DNA from 3 places in the Paenibacillus sp. GP183 genome. Region 1 is predicted to be linked to each of the others. Evidence: riboswitches for the same ligand, from Rfam matches in the RefSeq annotation. Region 1 holds a riboswitch; each other region holds the start of a gene.
The links. A riboswitch is a leader RNA that binds a small molecule or an ion and turns the genes downstream of it on or off. The one in region 1 is predicted to bind cyclic di-AMP.
Positions count from the first base shown of each region.

Region 2: linked by a shared signal. The riboswitch ahead of BLV33_RS20505 (3D domain-containing protein) and the one ahead of BLV33_RS10470 (APC family permease) in region 1 are both predicted to bind cyclic di-AMP.
Region 3: linked by a shared signal. The riboswitch ahead of BLV33_RS19970 (hypothetical protein) and the one ahead of BLV33_RS10470 (APC family permease) in region 1 are both predicted to bind cyclic di-AMP.

Region 1 is NZ_FNSW01000001.1:2,098,322-2,105,884, reverse strand. Features, by position in the region: gene BLV33_RS10470 (APC family permease) at 1-1,763, opposite strand, end outside; cyclic di-AMP (ydaO/yuaA leader) riboswitch at 1,862-2,007, opposite strand; gene BLV33_RS10465 (MBL fold metallo-hydrolase) at 2,354-3,106, opposite strand; gene BLV33_RS10460 (hypothetical protein) at 3,611-4,192, shown strand; partial or broken gene BLV33_RS28740 (ATP-binding cassette domain-containing protein) at 4,217-4,333, opposite strand; gene BLV33_RS10450 (hypothetical protein) at 4,398-4,598, opposite strand; gene BLV33_RS10445 (COG4280 domain-containing protein) at 4,600-5,382, opposite strand; gene BLV33_RS10440 (ABC transporter ATP-binding protein) at 5,406-6,401, opposite strand; gene BLV33_RS10435 (ABC transporter permease) at 6,402-7,563, opposite strand, start outside.
Region 2 is NZ_FNSW01000001.1:4,160,906-4,168,468, forward strand. Features, by position in the region: gene BLV33_RS20480 (aminopeptidase) at 1-728, shown strand, start outside; gene BLV33_RS20485 (AraC family transcriptional regulator) at 846-1,703, opposite strand; gene BLV33_RS20490 (sugar phosphate isomerase/epimerase family protein) at 1,833-2,684, shown strand; gene BLV33_RS20495 (hypothetical protein) at 2,766-3,071, opposite strand; gene BLV33_RS20500 (polysaccharide deacetylase family protein) at 3,221-4,237, shown strand; gene BLV33_RS20505 (3D domain-containing protein) at 4,313-4,969, opposite strand; cyclic di-AMP (ydaO/yuaA leader) riboswitch at 4,979-5,145, opposite strand; gene BLV33_RS20510 (S66 peptidase family protein) at 5,258-6,178, shown strand; gene BLV33_RS20515 (YjcZ family sporulation protein) at 6,312-6,413, shown strand; gene ald (alanine dehydrogenase) at 6,593-7,563, opposite strand, start outside.
Region 3 is NZ_FNSW01000001.1:4,054,459-4,056,863, forward strand. Features, by position in the region: gene BLV33_RS28895 (hypothetical protein) at 510-770, opposite strand; gene BLV33_RS19970 (hypothetical protein) at 985-1,488, opposite strand; cyclic di-AMP (ydaO/yuaA leader) riboswitch at 1,600-1,813, opposite strand; cyclic di-AMP (ydaO/yuaA leader) riboswitch at 2,159-2,354, shown strand.

The DNA of each region.
Region 1 (7,563 bases):
CGTTTCGCGGATTGGTTGTGCAACAAACGATGCCACCATTTGCTGGCCACAAATTGGGGCAGCATAACCATCACGGTTTGTTTCTCTTCAACATGTGTTTGGACTCGCTCAATAAATTCCTCTAATGGCTTCAATAGTGAACGATAACGTGATTTAAAAACGATGAGCCTTACGCCAGGATTCCATTTCTTCCATTTTTCCTCCATCTTTTGCTCATCTTCATCCGAATAGGTCACATAAAAAGCAATGACATTCGGTGTCAACGTTTTTGCGTAAGCAATCGTGGAAGCAACGACACGATGTATCCCTGCAATAGGTATAATAATAACGGATTCTTTTTCAGGTAAGGGATCATCTAAACAAATTCTTAATTCATTGGCAACATCTTCATAATGGTTGTACACTTTCGTAATCATCCACAACATGATGGGAGTGATAATAATGACAATCCATGCACCTTCCGTAAATTTTGTTATGCTAAAAATGATTACAACTGCAAAGGTTACAATGGCTCCGATTCCATTTATCAATATTTTAATGATCCAACCTTTTTGTTTTTCACGTAACCACTTTAAGACTAATCCGGTTTGCGATAACGTAAATGATAGAAAGACACCAATCGCATAGAGCGGTATCAGGAGATCTGTTTTTCCCTTGAAGGCAATTAATAAGAGACTCGACAGAACACCCAATGTTATGATCCCGTAATTGTATGCTAAACGATCGCCTCGATGAGAAAACATTCTAGGAAAGTTTTTATCCATAGCCATAATAGATGCAAGAACGGGAAAGCCGTTAAAGCTCGTATTTGCAGCCAATGTAAGGATGAGCATCGTTCCGATTTGAGTGATGAAATACATGCCGCCTCGACCAAAGGCTTGCTCCGTCACCATAGATAAAACGGATGTGTGGCCATTTTGGTCGGGTTCGACTCCATAAGCTAATGCAAGTATGGTCACCCCGCCAAAAATAATCGCTAACAAGACAGCCAAGATAACGAGTGTGTTTTTTGCATTTTTCTGGCTGGGAGTTTTAAAGTTCGGGACGGTATTTGAAATGGCTTCTATTCCTGTAACTGCTGAACATCCAGAAGAGAAAGCTCTAAGCAGTACAAATAAGGTAAGACCGCTAGGTATGGCGGGTGGAAGATGGAGAGTATGCATATTGCTAGGGGTACCCATTAATAAATCCCAAGTACCTTTTCCAACCAGGGCAAGCATACAGAAAATGAATAGATACGTTGGCAGTGCAAATAAAGTACCTGATTCTGATGTGCCGCGCAGGTTCATTAAAACCATAAACCACACCAATACAATCGCAATAGGAACTATATAATTCACTGTACTTGGAAACGCAGAAGTGATAGCCATCACACCAGCTGAGATGGATACGGCAACAGTTAATGTATAGTCGATGAGGAGAGAAACACCTGCCAATCTACCCCATATCATACCTAAATTTTCTTTAGATACCATATAAGCTCCGCCGCCTTGCGGATAGGCATCAATGACATAGCGATAACTGATAACTAAAATCGCAATAAGTAATATAATGGCTAATGCAATCGGCAGCGAAAAGGAAAAAGCCGCTACACCTACCAAAGCGAGCTCGAGCAGGATTTGTTCGGTACCGTAAGCTACAGAGGAAAGGGCATCTGATGATAATATCGGCAAAGCCTTCCATGTAGGCATTTTTTCTGACTCAATCTCACTTGATTTCAATGGTTTGCCAAGAAAGATCTTTCTTAGTGAATCACTTGTCATGGGTACTCCTCCATAAAGCTCTTGTTATGTATATCTGGATATTTAATCCTTGAAAGCACAAAAAAACACAAGGCTAGACCCTGTGATGTATACATGTCTGGTCCTCCCCACGATCGCTTACGAGGTTAACTGGCGGATTCGGACAGCGAGAATTGCCCTAGAAAGTACAGTAACTATACCCTCATTCACCCCAAGAAAATTGGTTCCCCCGTTTTTCGATAAGAAAATTCAGCGAAAATTACATTATGCAATTTATACCCATTGAATGTTACTCTTTCATGAGGTAACTGTAAAGGCTTACGATTTATTAAAAAATTGATAAATGCTAATAAATTAGATAAAGAATCCGCTTACAAATACGATTATCTTTCTTCAACTATCGTTATCACGTAATCCCAAGCTCTAGCTTACTTTTAGCCAGTTCCAGCGGCATTTGTAATCAAAATGAAATAAGCCGTTTACACTGCGATAATGAACAAAGCTTATAATAAAACTCGACCCCCTTTTAAAATATATAAACTTAAGATCCACAGCTGTTGCTGTGGATCTCTTTTTTTGTCAATGGCTTTATCACTAGGTTAAAGTCGACTCTATACGCCTTCGGTTGCAAGCTCTGCCAGCCGCTCCATGACATTGTCTCTAAATAAACCGCCATGATAACATATAACCGATTCGATGTCGAAGGAGGACAGCTTTACGATAGAAGCTTGAGCGGCCTGCCGATCTAGCGTCGTCTCGGGATCCGGTCCCCATAGCTGGTTATCCCTTACCATGAGAGCATCCCCAGCAATCAAGGTGCGTGACGGTTCATGAAAAAGACTAATATGTCCTGACGTATGGCCTGGCGTATCGATAACAATGATTCCTCCGCACCATGGAAGACGCTCGCCATCGGCGATAACAAGATCGACTGCGGCCCGCGGCGGATGAAGCATTATTGCTTTGAGCCCTTTCCGGAAGGACTCCGGCACGTGGTCAGGAAGCATATCAATACGAGCAATCGCATCGTCCGTAAACCGGAGAAGTCTTCTATCCCCCTGAACGTATGGCTTCTCGATCACATGTGCCGACACTTCGATTCGTGAGGATGAGCCCTCAACTAAGACTTGTAGATTACCGATATGATCAATGTCTTGATGCGTGATTATGATTCTGTTCAGCCGGTCCAAATCTACTCCATTGGAGTCCGCTGCGGAGTAGAGTTGTTTGGTCTGACCTGGAAAACCCGTATCCGCAAGCACAATGTCATGATTGTCCCATAGCAGAACCGGATGGACTGTATCTGTACGGCCCAGTATTTGGGTTGAGATAGAGAGCATAACAATACCTTGATCAATACGCACTAAAGTTCTCACTCCTTTGAAGGATGGAAGATACCCGGCCGGGGTCTTAATCTTTATCCTAACGATAAATAATGCAGATGTAAACACCAAAACCTATAATCATACCATATAAATAATTTTATGTCAAGTCATATTTTGTGTGTTTCACACCTGTTTTGATGAACGGGCAGTTTAGTGCAACAAAATTCTTCCATACACGTTTAAGTAATAAAAGTGAAAGCAATAATGAAAAGCTTGGCGTTCACGTCGGAAGAAAGCTACTCGAAATGGCTTTTTTTTGCTATAGGGTTAATTTATAAGTAAGTAAAGGGGACTATAAAAATGAAGAATGTTATCACGCTGGGAATATTATTATTCGCTCTCATGTTAACGAGCTGTGGAGACAGGCCAGCAAACCTTAGAACATCTCCGACTATGTTGTCGGTTGACCCAACGCCTGCATCATCATCATTTCCTCCCACGTCTACGTCAATTTCGTCTTCAAAAGCTATAGAGGTCAACTTAGTGAAAGAAGATGACTCGATCAGAGCAATTGGGATGCATTCGGATGGGCGGCTGCTCGTGAAACCTGCTAGCAAAGCAAGCGTAGCCTCTTTGGGGGCGCCTAGCTGTTATGGGCTTGAGACTGACCTGAATTGGTCAGGAGAATATGAAGTTGTATGGGAATCCAAATCTCAGGGGACTCCGATCAAAGTAATGACATTTCCAGCTGACTTCGAAATTGTGCAGCAAAATGATTCACCCATCATCATGCAGCAATTTAGCTTGGGTGATACGGATATATTCACGTATGTTCCACGTTATACGGATTGTCATGGTCTCGAAACTTACCTTTTCGGAGTAAATAAAGGGAAGGCTTTCTCGATATCATTCGAGATGAAACCGGAACAGATCTGGAAGAATATAAGCCAGCTGCCGCACCGCCCCTTCAAGGTAGCCAATGGGGAACTCATACTGACTGGCGGATATGGGGCGGGACAGGATTTCATTGATGTATATCATTTCCATTATGATCCTAAGAAACGATCAATGATTCTGCAAAGTACGGATCAAGTGAAGCCGAACGATTTCGTATATGGTCAATAATGACAGTTGCTAATAGAAAGAAGAGTGCATGATCGTCGTCTTCCCAGCACCATTTCTGCCCAGCAGTCCATAGATCTTCTCTTCATCCATAGAGAAGCTGACATTATTCACTGCCTTCACATCTCCATATGACTTCACCAATGGAAATGCAAAAGGGCAAACTTGGGATCTCCCCAGCTTGCCTTTTTTTCATTCCGGTGTCATTTTATTTTTTCAATTTCAAGTTCAATTGATGTTCAATGGAAACAGCAAGCGAGACAATTAACCCTGCCCAAATCACAATGGCTGCAAGAAACGGTTTTTGCATTTGGGATAAACCCCATCCAATGACTATTGAAAGTAAAAGTATGGACGCAAGGCGTCCGTCGTCAACAAGCAATCCCCACAAGGTAGATAATATTTTCAACTTACATGCCCCCCATGTTTGACTGACTAGTTTTAGAGGAAGTACTTAGAAGTTTTTTGACGCGAATAACTGTGAACCATGAAAACAGTAATAAGGTTATCGTTATATAAATAATCGAAAGGTCCGCTTGAGGCCAAGAAACCCCGACAGCTTCCCCTACCCAAAAAGCGCCGAAGCTGGTTAACATGACTCCAACGATAAACTTCATCGTATTTTCAGGCACTGTGGAAAGAGGCTTACGCAGTAAAATTCCGGTTAGCAATACAACGACTATACCTGCAAGGGCTCCTAGAATTGTATATTGCATCAGTGTGGAACCGGGAGCTTTTGAGCTTGAACCCAGTGTGAGCACGATAAATATCGCTTCCATTCCTTCCAGAAAAGTAATGCTCAGCGTTGTCATAAACCCGAAAGAATCGATCCCGCTTTTAACTTTACCCGCTTTGCGTTGACGATCTAATTCTTCTTGGTAACTTTCAGCTTCATTATGTAAAGCTTTAAGTCCTGAATAGCGCATGATAGCTTTTCTGAGCCAGCGAATGCCAAACAAGAGCATAAACAGACCCACAATAAGCTGCACCCAAAAAATATGAATCACTTGAACAAGTGACTCGCCGATCCCCAAGACCAGAGCAAGCAAAATCAAAATTGCTGCAGCAGCGCCAGATAGAGAGGTTTTCCATCCGCGAACCGTTCCTACCGCCAAAATAATAGTTAATGCTTCGATAAATTCGACAGCTGTTCCTAAAAAACTAGCCAGCATCGCATAAAAATTAAATAACATGTTAAACACTCCTAACAAAAATTCTATAATTCGCGACATTTATTAAGCGGAATGAATAGTCTGACCTGCTCTCCAATCCTGATTTTTTGCGGATAGGTCACCTCAATGGACTTTTCAAAATCGGGAACATCGACAAAATACCGATATTTATGACCTTGAAAGGAACATTGCAGAATCCTTCCTGTAACTATCTGGTCTTGGTGAGAAAGGAGTTGATCGGCACTTTCGAATTCAATCAATTGAACGTCGTCCGGACGAATAAAGCTCTCAGTAGGCTCCCCCTTCTTACGAAGGATATTCGCAGCGCCCATAAACCTTGCTACGTACTCTGATACAGGCTCATAATAAAGAGATTCCGGTACCCCGATCTGTTCGCATTTTCCATTTTTCAAAATGACGATCTGATCCGCCATACTCATGGCTTCCATTTGGTCATGAGTGACATAAACGACCGTCATGTTTAAGCTTTTGAAAATTCGAACTAATTCATACCTCATCTCGTCCCGAAGACCCGCATCCAGACTTGATAACGGTTCATCCATTAAAATCAAATGAGGTTTAGGCGCAATGGCGCGAGCCATGGCGATTCTTTGCTTTTGCCCTCCCGATAATTCATGCGGATATCTTGCGACATATTCTTCCATATGGAAAATAGATAGGGTCTCAACAACACGTGTTTTCAGTTCGGATCCCTTTATTCCGCGCAGCTTAAGCCCAAATGCAACATTTTCAAATACATTCATATGCGGCCATAAGGCAAAATCCTGAAAAACCATTCCGATATTCCTTTTCTCTGCAGGCACTTCCCGCCCGGATTCCGATACTACGGTCCCATCAATCATGATCTTTCCTTCGTCAATGGAGGTTAGACCTGCAATAGCTTGCAGCAGGGTGGTTTTCCCGCAGCCTGATGGTCCAAGGAGCGCCAAGAAAGTGCCCTTTTCTATGGATATGTGGATACCGGATAAAACCTGCTTTTCCCCAAATCTTTTATGGACCGATGCAATTTGGAGGCTCATTCAAGTAACCTGCCTTTCTATATCCATTTGAATCGCCGAGTTAGGAACAGACATCTTCAAATCTGAGCCAACTTTGATATCAGACAATATATCTTGAACTATTCGTTCGGAATTCATTTGTTTGATCCTCTTCAAAGCGTATATCACAAGCTGACCGATGCCATATACAATTAAAATTAAAACGATCCCAAGAACGGTGAGAGCGGAGCCTTTTTCCACTAATAATTCGTTATAGAAATGAACAATTTCTACTGGCAGAAGCTGTTGGGCAGGCGGGTACAGAAGCTCGGAAGCCGGCAATTCGAATAATAGATGACTAAAAATAAGATATATAGTCGCGGTCAAAGTTCCAGAAAGCAAAGGTATTAAAATCTTGCTGAACAGCGTGAAAATTCCTGCTCCATGGACTTGCCCAGCATCCAGTAAAGAAGGACTAATCTGTGTGATGGCCGCAATTTGCAAACGAATGGAATGAGGCAATGAACCCGCTAAATAGGCCAAAAACACACAAACAAGCGTTCCATAAAGATTTAAATGCATGGGAACTAAATAAGAGGCGTTCCAAGCAAACACGTATCCAGCTGCTAATACGATGCCCGGAATCGCAAGTGTAGACATCGTAAGCACATACAAGAACCTGGTGCTGAATCCCTGCCCTCTTTGAATAACAAAGGCGAGCCCAACACCAAGAAATGCTGCAAACACTCCTGTTCCTAGCGCTAGAAGCAGAGATCTTACTACGGCTCGATAAGATTCACTGCCGATCTTTAATGCATCGATATAATTCTGAAATGTAAAATTTGAAGCGATAAATCCACGTATGGTATTTTTCATAAATGAGCTGAAGAGCTCACCGCTTAAAGGCAAAACAAAAGCTATACATAAGAAAAAATAAGCAAAGATCGTAAGGGCAATCGGCTTATGGTTCGTCAATCGGAAAGGCCGGATTTGATTTTTAATCGAACTGTAGGAGCCCTTCCCGAGGATCAATTGTTGGCTCCATAAAGCTAAAGCGATCACTCCGATCAATACCATAGAAAGCACGCCCACCTGCGAAAAATTCACTGGGGTTTTATTAATAGCCGTATAAATGGAATAAGTAATCAAAGGAATGTGCGCTTGAGGGACAAGGGCAGATGCAAATCCAAAGTCGCTGACGGAT
Region 2 (7,563 bases), 2.1 Mb from region 1:
AGACCCGTTGGGTAGTGCTTCGCTATCCATCGCCTTCCATGGCGCAGCTGGCCAGCATGAGTACGGAGGCTTTTGAGAAATTCTACTTTGATGTGTGTACGATGGATTACAGCAAAATGTCCAAGGCTATGGACGCATTGAAAGCGTTAATGGATCGCACAGATAAAGTTCAGCTCAAAGGGCCTGGAACTGACCTAACCTTCTCAATCAAAGGCATCGGCAGCATCAAATGTGACGGCGAGCTTAACATCCCGGACGGCGAGGTATATTCGGCACCTGTTCGCGACTCAGTTAATGGCGTGCTGACCTATAATACACCGACACCGCACGACGGCTTTACCTTCGAGAACATTCGATTTGAATTCGAGAACGGAAAAATTGTGAAAGCGACCTCGAATGACACAGCGAGAATCAATGAGATCTTGGATGCGGATGAAGGCGCGCGTTATATCGGCGAGTTCGCCATTGGCGTAAATCCATACATCCAATATCCGATGAAAGATACACTATTCGATGAGAAGATTGACGGTAGCTTTCACTTCACGCCAGGGAACAGCTACGATGACGCCTACAATGGCAACCGATCGTCGCTTCATTGGGATATCGTCTGCATCCAACGTCCGGATTACGGCGGCGGCGAAATCTGGTTCGATGGCAAGCTGATCCGCAAGGATGGTCGCTTTGTGCTCCCCGAGCTGGAGCAATTAAACCCCGAGAATTTAAAATAAGGATAGTACCTCACATGGGCCGCGTAAAAAACCGTCTGATTCCTTAAAAGAGTCGGACGGTTTTTTTACTTGTGTTTGATGCGAGCTCACCGGGCTCAGGGCATCAGGTCGGGCCGGCTATTTTTCCATACGTGTCAGCGCCTGATACTGCTTGGGAGGGAGGCCGACGGTCTTTTTGAAGCTGCGGATAAAATTGGAGTAATCGTTGAAGCCGGCGAGCTGGCAAGCATCGGTGACGTTGCTCCCGGCTTTCAGCAGCATTTTGGCTTTGGCGATGCGCTTGAACAGGATATGCTCATGGATGGTGCTTCCTGTGTGCTTTTTGAACAAACGGCACAGGTAGGAGCGGTTCATGAAAAAGGTATGCTCGAGCTTGTCCAGCGACAGATCCTGATCCAGGTAGTTATCGATATAGTGCAGTAGATCCCTCAGTTTCCCCGGAATAGCGGATGGTTCATCGCTCTGTCCATGCTGCTCGCTGTTAAAAGCACGGCCCAGAAAGACCAGCAGCTCCAAAAAGGCAGTTAAATAAAGAATGTCCGATCCTGCAGCTGTTCGCGGCATGCTGAGCTTTTCCAGACGGTCAAACAAGTGAAGAAGCTCCTGAAGCCTCTGATCCGAGAAGCGCATATGATTTTGTTCACCCAGCGGACGATTAGTGAAGCATCCCAGCAGGTCAAAGTCCGGAGAGCTCAGCTCCGCGACCACTGCAGGGTTAAAATGGATGACGATAACTTCATACCTTTGATTGGATTGGAAGTTGGGCTTATGCAGCTCATTGCTGTTCATCACGAGCAGATCGCCGTATTGCAGCGGGTAAACTTGTTTTTCAATAAAATAATGAACATGTCCTGTGAGAAAAAAGTAGATTTCAAAGAGCTCTTGATGCTGGTGAAAATCTACTTTAGGCAGCTCATTTCGAACGGTATGGCTATAATAAATAGACTTTTGCAAATCCTCATAAACCTCCAGCATATAAGTCCTCCTTTGCTGTACAAGGTCAATAAAAGCATTTTTTAGCCCATTATTTGCAATGAATACGTTTTTATTATACTGCAAAATGAAGATAATCAACACCATCTATTTCTTATGCGGGAGGATATTATGAAACTGTCTGTGTTTACCGTGATGACGCCGGATTTAACGAAGGAAGAGCTAATCACTGCTGCTGCAGCGGCAGGAATTTCAGGCGTGGAATGGAGATATGCCCCGATTTCTCAAGAAGCAGCGAGTCAAGAGCCATCCTATTGGGGGAATAATCTGTCCACCATTGTACCGGGGACCTCCGATGAGGAATTGGAGAACTTGCGTGAGCAAGTTCAAAGCCACGGCATACAAACCATCAGCGTGACGCCTTATTTAACTTGCGGTGATGTGGCTGGCACGGAAAAAGTGATGCAGATCGCCAAAAAGCTGGATGCAGGCTTTATTCGAGTGGGCGTACCTCGTTACAACGGCAGCAAGAACTACAATGACCTTTATGCGGAAGCGGTGGATTATTTGCACCATGTTCAGGAGCTTTCCCGGCAATATGGGATAAAAGGCTTGTTAGAAATCCATCATGTGACGATTGCGCCTAGTACAGGTTTGGCGCATCGACTTGTTTCCCATTTTGATCCTGAACATATCGGAGTACTGCATGATGCCGGCAATATGGTGCATGAAGGATTTGAGAATTTTCGCATGGGGCTCGAACTCTTAGGTCCGTATTTGGCCCATGTTCATGTAAAAAATGCCGGATGGGAACGCACCGGTCGCATCGTGGACGGAATGGAGGAGTGGACCTGCAAATGGATGCCGCTGCAACAAGGAATTGCTAATTGGAAGCTCCTGCTGGGCGATTTAAAATCGGTAGGCTATGAGGGTTATCTGGGTTTCGAGGATTTTAGCGGACATATGGATTCTGTTTCACTGCTGTCCTATTTTGGGCAAAAGGTTAAGGAATGGTTGAATTAATATAAGCTTGAATGGATTTTTAAACTTTAAGCTTGCGCTCATTCCCATATATGGGGATGGGTTTTTTTGTTGGAGAGAAAGCTAAGCTCGGTGTTTGCCTTTGCGAATTTCTTCGGTTACTACGAAAGCGAGCTCTTCGTTGCCAAACAGAGAAAGCACCCCCAATAACGTATCATCGGGCACATCACCGGCCTCTTCCTTGGGTACAGTGAGATCAAGGGCTTGACGAAGCGAAGCATTATCCTTTTGCTCCGGATAGGCATTGCGGTAAAGTTCGGCCGGGTCGAGGTCATGGTTCACGCACCATTGGGCAAATATAAGAATCATCATATTTTCTTCACGTTGGTAATTACGGATCACTTCATCTTCGATTTCTTTGTTACTCATGGGATGAAACCCTCCTTTACCATAATCAGATGGTTTCATTATAACGAATGCAAAGGTGGATTCACAACCTCCGTATTCGGATAACGATCATCCAAATCGCACAACATAAACAAGAATAAGATGCGGCAGACTTTTGGGGAGGTTAAACAATGAAGCATCTAATGATCTTTAGCGTTATCTTTATTTCAAGCTGCCTTCTGCCAGGCTGCGGGTTTAAGAGCAGTCATCAGCAAGATCACAGCAGTGAAGGCGTCATACCGGACGTACTTGCACCCAATGGGGTAAGTATACCTTCAGAGCATCCAATCCTGCCTCCGGTTATGGCTAAGTCGAGGCAGCTTTTCCCATTGGATAAGCCTAAGTCCGAGCTTAATCTAGAAGCCAAAGCCCCGGCTAATTCATCTGTGCTTAACCCGAGCTCTCAAACCAGCAGGAATAAAAGCAAAGCCGAGTATCGTGAACCCAAAAAATCAGTTCCGGTCGGGCAACGACGCATAGCCCATAAATCATTGTCTCTGTCGGAGCTCCGAAAAAAATATGACCGCACATTTATATTATCCGGACCCGTAACAGAGAAGAAAGTGGCCTTGACCTTTGACGATGGCCCTGATGAGATATTTACGCGGCAGGTTCTGGATGTCTTGAAGCAAAACAATGTAAATGCGACCTTCTTCGTGATTGGCAAACGCGCTGAGGCTCACCCTGAGATCATAGCCAGAATGATACGAGAAGGCCATATTGTCGGGAATCATTCATACACCCATGCAGACTTATCCAAGCTGTCCATATCAAACTTCAAGAAGCAGATCGACGATACGCAATCTATCCTGAAACCGATCACCGGGTATATACCGAAACTGCTTCGTCCTCCTTATGGGGCCATCAATGAGCAGCAGGTTCGCTGGGCCATGGACCATGGTTATCTGATCATCAATTGGAATGTAGATTCTTTAGATTGGAAAGGAATTAGCGCCGACAAGGTTTCTCATAATGTCCTATCTGCCAATCGTCAAGGCGCAATCATCCTGCAGCATTGCGGAGGAGGCGAAGGGGAAGACTTGTCAGGTTCCGTTAAAGCCATACCCACCATTATACGGACGTTGAAAAGCCAAGGCTACGAAATGGTAACCATCCCTGAGCTGCTGCATGTGTCCAAGAATAAATAGACCTTCGGTTCGATGAACCGAAGGTCTCAAAGAATAAAATGACCTTCGGTTCGATTGAACCGAAGGTCATGTATATTACTTCAATACGTAGATTTTTACATTTTGGAAACCGAAATCTGCCACAGGACCCGTTGAGGTCGGTTTGAATATATCGACTCGGTTACCCTTAATCGCTCCGCCAATATCCGTTGCGGTAGCGTACATTCCACCTTTAGGAAGACCAGGCGAGGAATACCCTGTTATATATAACTTGGTCCCGAGTGGAATGACTTTGGGATCAACAGCAACAGTCCCGATTTTCAGCGGATTACCAAAGTAATCAACGCCTGCCCAACCTCCATTTTCTGCTGCAACCTCGGAGTAAGCTGTTGCAACTGCGTTAATCACTTTGCTATAGGACGATGGCGCTCCAGAAGCAGTTGTGACCGAATTGGCCGGAGTCTGTGGGGCAGCAGGAGTTGACTTGGTCTTGGATCCTGTTGTCGATTTCTTGCCGTTAGGGAGTGTTAAAGTCAATCCCTCGTATACATTAAGCGGGTTGATCGATGAATTGGCTGCCATCAATTCATTCACATTGATGTTAAGCTTTTTCGAAATCAACCAAAAGGTATCGTTTGCTCCGGTTACATATGTCCCGGAAGATTGCGCGGCGTGCGCGGGCATGGAAAAGCCAGCGATAGACAGGCTTAAGGCAAGCCCGGCCAATGTTGCCTTCATAGCTTGAACTTTCATATAGATTATTGCTCCTTTTAGTAGATTGCCTGCGAGGTTAGTTGTCGGGTTCGGATCAAAGGGTAGCCCTACTCGGATTTAAGCCGAGATTCACCCCAAATGAACAGGTATATCTCCCGTTCATAGTAAATTAATCCCCCGCACTCCCATTTTGGAAGTTTCGGCTTATGCTAGATTAACATATCCATTTTAAAAACTAAACCCACATATTTTACCAGCTACAAAAAAACATGTTTCCTAACTGCAGAACATACATATAGAGATATACTCGGTTAGGGGTGTGTTAATATGGCAATAGCTCCGCCTAGGTTGCGGCCTGGAGATACAGTTGGAATTGTTACATTGGGGAGTCCACTGGATCCCTCTATCATTCAATCCAGTATTACGACATTAGAAAATATGGGATTCCAAGTTGTTTTGGGCAAGTATGTTTATGCGAGTGATGGTTTCCTTGCCGGAACGGATCAACAGAGAGCTTCCGACTTGATGGACATGTTTAATAATCCGAAAGTAAAATTGATCCTGCCATCCAGAGGAGGAGTTGGAGTCGCAGGTATTCTTCCTCACTTGAATTACAATGTGATAGCCGCACACCCGAAAATTGTGTCCGGCTACAGCGATATTACAGTACTATTAAACACCTTGTATCAATTTTCCGATTTGATCACGTTCTCGAGCTTGCTACTGTTTGATTTCAGGAGCAGCACTCCAGCATATAATTTTAATCAATTTTTTCAAGTTACCTCTGTCGTTCAGACCACGCATAATATTGTCAATCCTCCCGGGGTTCCGCTGACAGCCAGAGTATCGGGTAATGTCACGGGACCCATTGTCGGGGGCAATATTACTTCCATTGTCGATACTTTAGGTACACCGTATGAAATAGATACTCTCGGAAAAATTTTATTCCTGGAAGAAACGCATGAGCCCGTCAATAGAGTATACAGGATGATCAATCATTTGATATTGGCAGGGAAATTTAGAGACTGCATCGGTATCGTCATGGGGCAATGTACGAATTGCCTGGACACTTATGGCAAAACCTATGATGATTTGATCAATGAAGTGATCGTACCTCTGGGCAAGCCGCTTCTTTCAAATTTGTCGGCCGCGCATGGGGTTTATAAGGCGGCCGTTCCAATAGGAGCAAGTGTTAATCTCAAAACCAATCCACCCACGTTAACGGTTCTTGAACCTACAGTTAGCTAGGTTACGAGTAAATGACAGGTCTGCATGTTAAAAAAATGTGCGCGTGTCTCTATACTCATGTCCAATCAAGATGTTTGAACTAACGTAGTATAGGAAAGTAACGAGAACTCAGTTTGAAAGGAGTGGGTAATATATGTCATATCCAGTAGCTGGAGCAGGTTACGGAACTAGCACTGCAGCAATTTTGGTTCTCTTTATTCTGTTGGTCATCATTTCGTGTACATTTGCTTGGTAAGATAATTCCGCGCATAGGCAGCAAATAAAAATGCAGTCTGAGGGGGAACCCTCAGCTGCATTTTTTTGAGTTGATCAGAAAGCATAAGTTTTTATAAACTTGACTAGCTTCGCATCAACCTTGACAAACGCGCTCGTCATTTAGGACGGCGCAGCCGGTTATCCTTGGTAGAAGAATGACTAATTGATGGCTTGCTCAACCGATTTGTAGGTATAGCCCAAATCTCTGGCCACAGCTTCATGCGTGATGCAGCCGCCTGCAGCATTAACCCCGAGTTTAAGACCACGGTTATCTTGAATGGACTGCTTGAGACCCTTGCTTGCAATCTGCAGTCCATAAGGGACGGTTACATTCGTTAAGGCAAGGGTAGATGTTCTTGGAACAGCTCCTGGCATATTGGCAACTGCGTAATGAATGACCCCGTGCTTGGTATACGTTGGATTATCATGGGTCGTGATGCGGTCCACGGTTGCAAATATACCGCCTTGATCAATCGCGACGTCCACAATAACGGAACCCGGGCTCATGGCTTTCACCATGTCCTCGGTTACAAGCTTCGGCGCCTTTGCTCCCGGAATTAATACCGCTCCGATGACAAGATCCGATTCCGCCACAGCTTCAGCGATATTGGACGGATTTGACACTAAAGTGTGAATACTTGTACCGAATATGTCATCCAATTGACGAAGACGATCCGGGTTCAGGTCAATCACGGTTACGTCCGCTCCGAGACCTGCGGCGATCTTGGCCGCATTCGTGCCAACAACGCCCCCGCCAATCACGGTCACCTTACCGCGTCTCACCCCGGGAACTCCACTGAGCAGAACGCCTTTTCCACCATGCGGTTTCTCCAGAAATTGGGCCCCTATCTGCGCAGACATGCGGCCTGCTACCTCACTCATAGGCAGTAAAAGCGGCAATGCGCCATTCACTTCGACCGTCTCATACGCGATGGCTGTTACGCCATAATCAACTAAAGCTTGGGCTAATGCGGGTTCTGCAGCCAGGTGCAGATATGTAAATAAAATTAAGTCCTTTCGAAAATAGGCATACTCGGAGGGAAGAGGCTCTTTCACCTTCATAATCATATCTGCTCTTGACCACACATCTACGGCTTGATCGACAACCAGAGCGCCTGCCGCCGCATAAT
Region 3 (2,405 bases), 2.0 Mb from region 1:
AGTTGTTGAATTGAATATTACGCCGAGCTGATTTGAAAGTAAACCATAATTCAGGCTCTAAATGGGGATAATTTAGCTTTTTTTCCTCATGTAAGCGAATTCAATGCCGAATGACATTTATTATAAATATGAATACTTATTAAATCTCTGTTTTTACGGTTTTATGCCCGTAGGATGAACATGGACGGATTTCAAATGTGAACTGACAAGAAAAAAGCAGCCGTCATATGGGCTGCAAAGGATTTATTTTGTCAATATACTCCTCATAAAGAGGGGGCACCTATTTCAACTTCGTTTGGGCCCTTTTAACACAAAGAATTCTCGAGCAATATTGTTTCGATCCATCCCATCTACCCCAGACACATCCCGTGCATTTCTGGGGCTGTCTTGGTTGGAAACCGGAACTGATTATTTTTGTCATATGCCCTCCTCAGTTAGATGTACTTACAATAGGAGATAGTTTATGTTAAGGGCTAACCAATATTTTGGTAACCACAATTAATCAATGATTAAAAAGAAAAGTAGGATTGCGATTGATCGAACAAAAAAGAACGCTCCATTGGAATATTTATATTTTGCGGTACATTAATATTCGGATTTTGTAAATGAGTTATAAGGTCCTGTAAAGCGGAAGAAGCGAGCTCGGTTCTTATAGTTCCCCATGGTTCTTTATGATTTTGCACGAAATGGACGGCATCGGATATGGACAGGCCCTTGATATGCATAAAAACTGATGCCCATCGAATGAAATCGAAATGTTCGTCTTTCACCCTGTATTCTCCCCAGCCAGAGATGCCGTTACTTGAGATTCTGAATAAACCGCAATGACAATTACTGAAATCACGGATTCGTTTTTCTGCAAACCGGCAATCAAATTGGTAAATTTCCATAGAACATATTTTGCTGTTTAATACTTTCTGGTTGTCCAAAACGGGTAAGGGGTCCGATAGCTCTATCATAAATATGGCACGCTCCTGATCTATTTTAGTTCATTTTTTGTAGTTCGATGTGGTGCTCTTGATTCACTTTTTGCAAAAACTCCATAAGATCCTTCTCATTTTCACAAACGGCCGCATGCTCTAACCAGATGAAATGTCTCTTTTTTTGTACGGCAGAAACATGGAAGGGGTATTGATTTCGGGAACGAATGAGATACCATCCAGGTAATACATGTTTCCACGGCAATTTGAAGTTTGTATATACAGGTAATCGGGCACGATGTGTCCAATCCATTTCTTTTTGCTTTTTACGGATCGAATTATAAATATCATGAATGTTTTCGATATCGAGTACTTCATTCCAGTTTGTAACTCCGAGCTCGGTCACTTTTTGGATAATGTCATTTTTTCGGTGACCAAACCAATACCCAACTACAATTTGTTGTGATTTCTCTATTGTCCACAAAGTCCCAAACCATTTGTATTCTAATGTTTCCGGTTCAAGCAATCTCGACATACATCCTAAATAATAACGAGATGGGCTTAACATGTAATCACTCCTATGAACCAATAATTTTATACAAAAAAAGCCCGCGATTAGAGAAACTCTAGTCGTGGACTTTGCATTCACAGTTAAAAACACCTGGCAGGCGGCACGAAAGTTTTCTCTCAATTCGCTTACGAGGTTAGCTGTCGGATTCGGAATTGAGATTCCCTACCCGTACGCAAGACTTACGCTTGTCGTACATGGATTCACCCCTAAAACCATAGTTCCTGAATGGTTTTTTCAAATAAACGCGCGCGTCGCTTAGACATCGCAGCCGTTTATCCCTGGTTCCCCCGCTTCCCTTTCGGGAATTAAGCGATTGTGAATAATGCTATGAAGTTTATGAAATGAATCATACGCCGAGCTATTTTGAATGTAAAACATAAAGGAGGTGTTTATTCGCGATATTTTCGCTTTTTTATCTTATGTAAGCGAGTTCAATGGCATTTACCATTTATTATTAACATGATTGCTTATTATTTCTCTGTTTTGTGGTGAAAATTATGAAAAGAAGCCTAATCCTTAGATTATTGAAGGAAATGGAAGATAATAAGGACATTTCAGATGTAATATTTCACATTTAGACTTACATCATCGAATAAGCATTTCTGTTGTTCTTTACAGTTTTAGGAGAGAGGCGTATGATACGATTCATGATTGAAAATAAAGCTTCCAAATTTTATCGCTGAGTTTCCTGCAAGCAGGGGAACGGGGGAACCAAAAAGGTACATGTGCGCGGTGTGAGAGCCGTTCACATGGATCTGGGGTGAATCTCGGTATATGAACAACATGGAGTTCATATACCGGGTAGGGCGACTCTCACCGCCCGAATCCGTCAGCTAACCTCGTAAGCGTGGCAGTTCGAACAACAACTTATTGCAACATTAAGTATTTGTTCATGAGAGGATGATGAGGCTTGT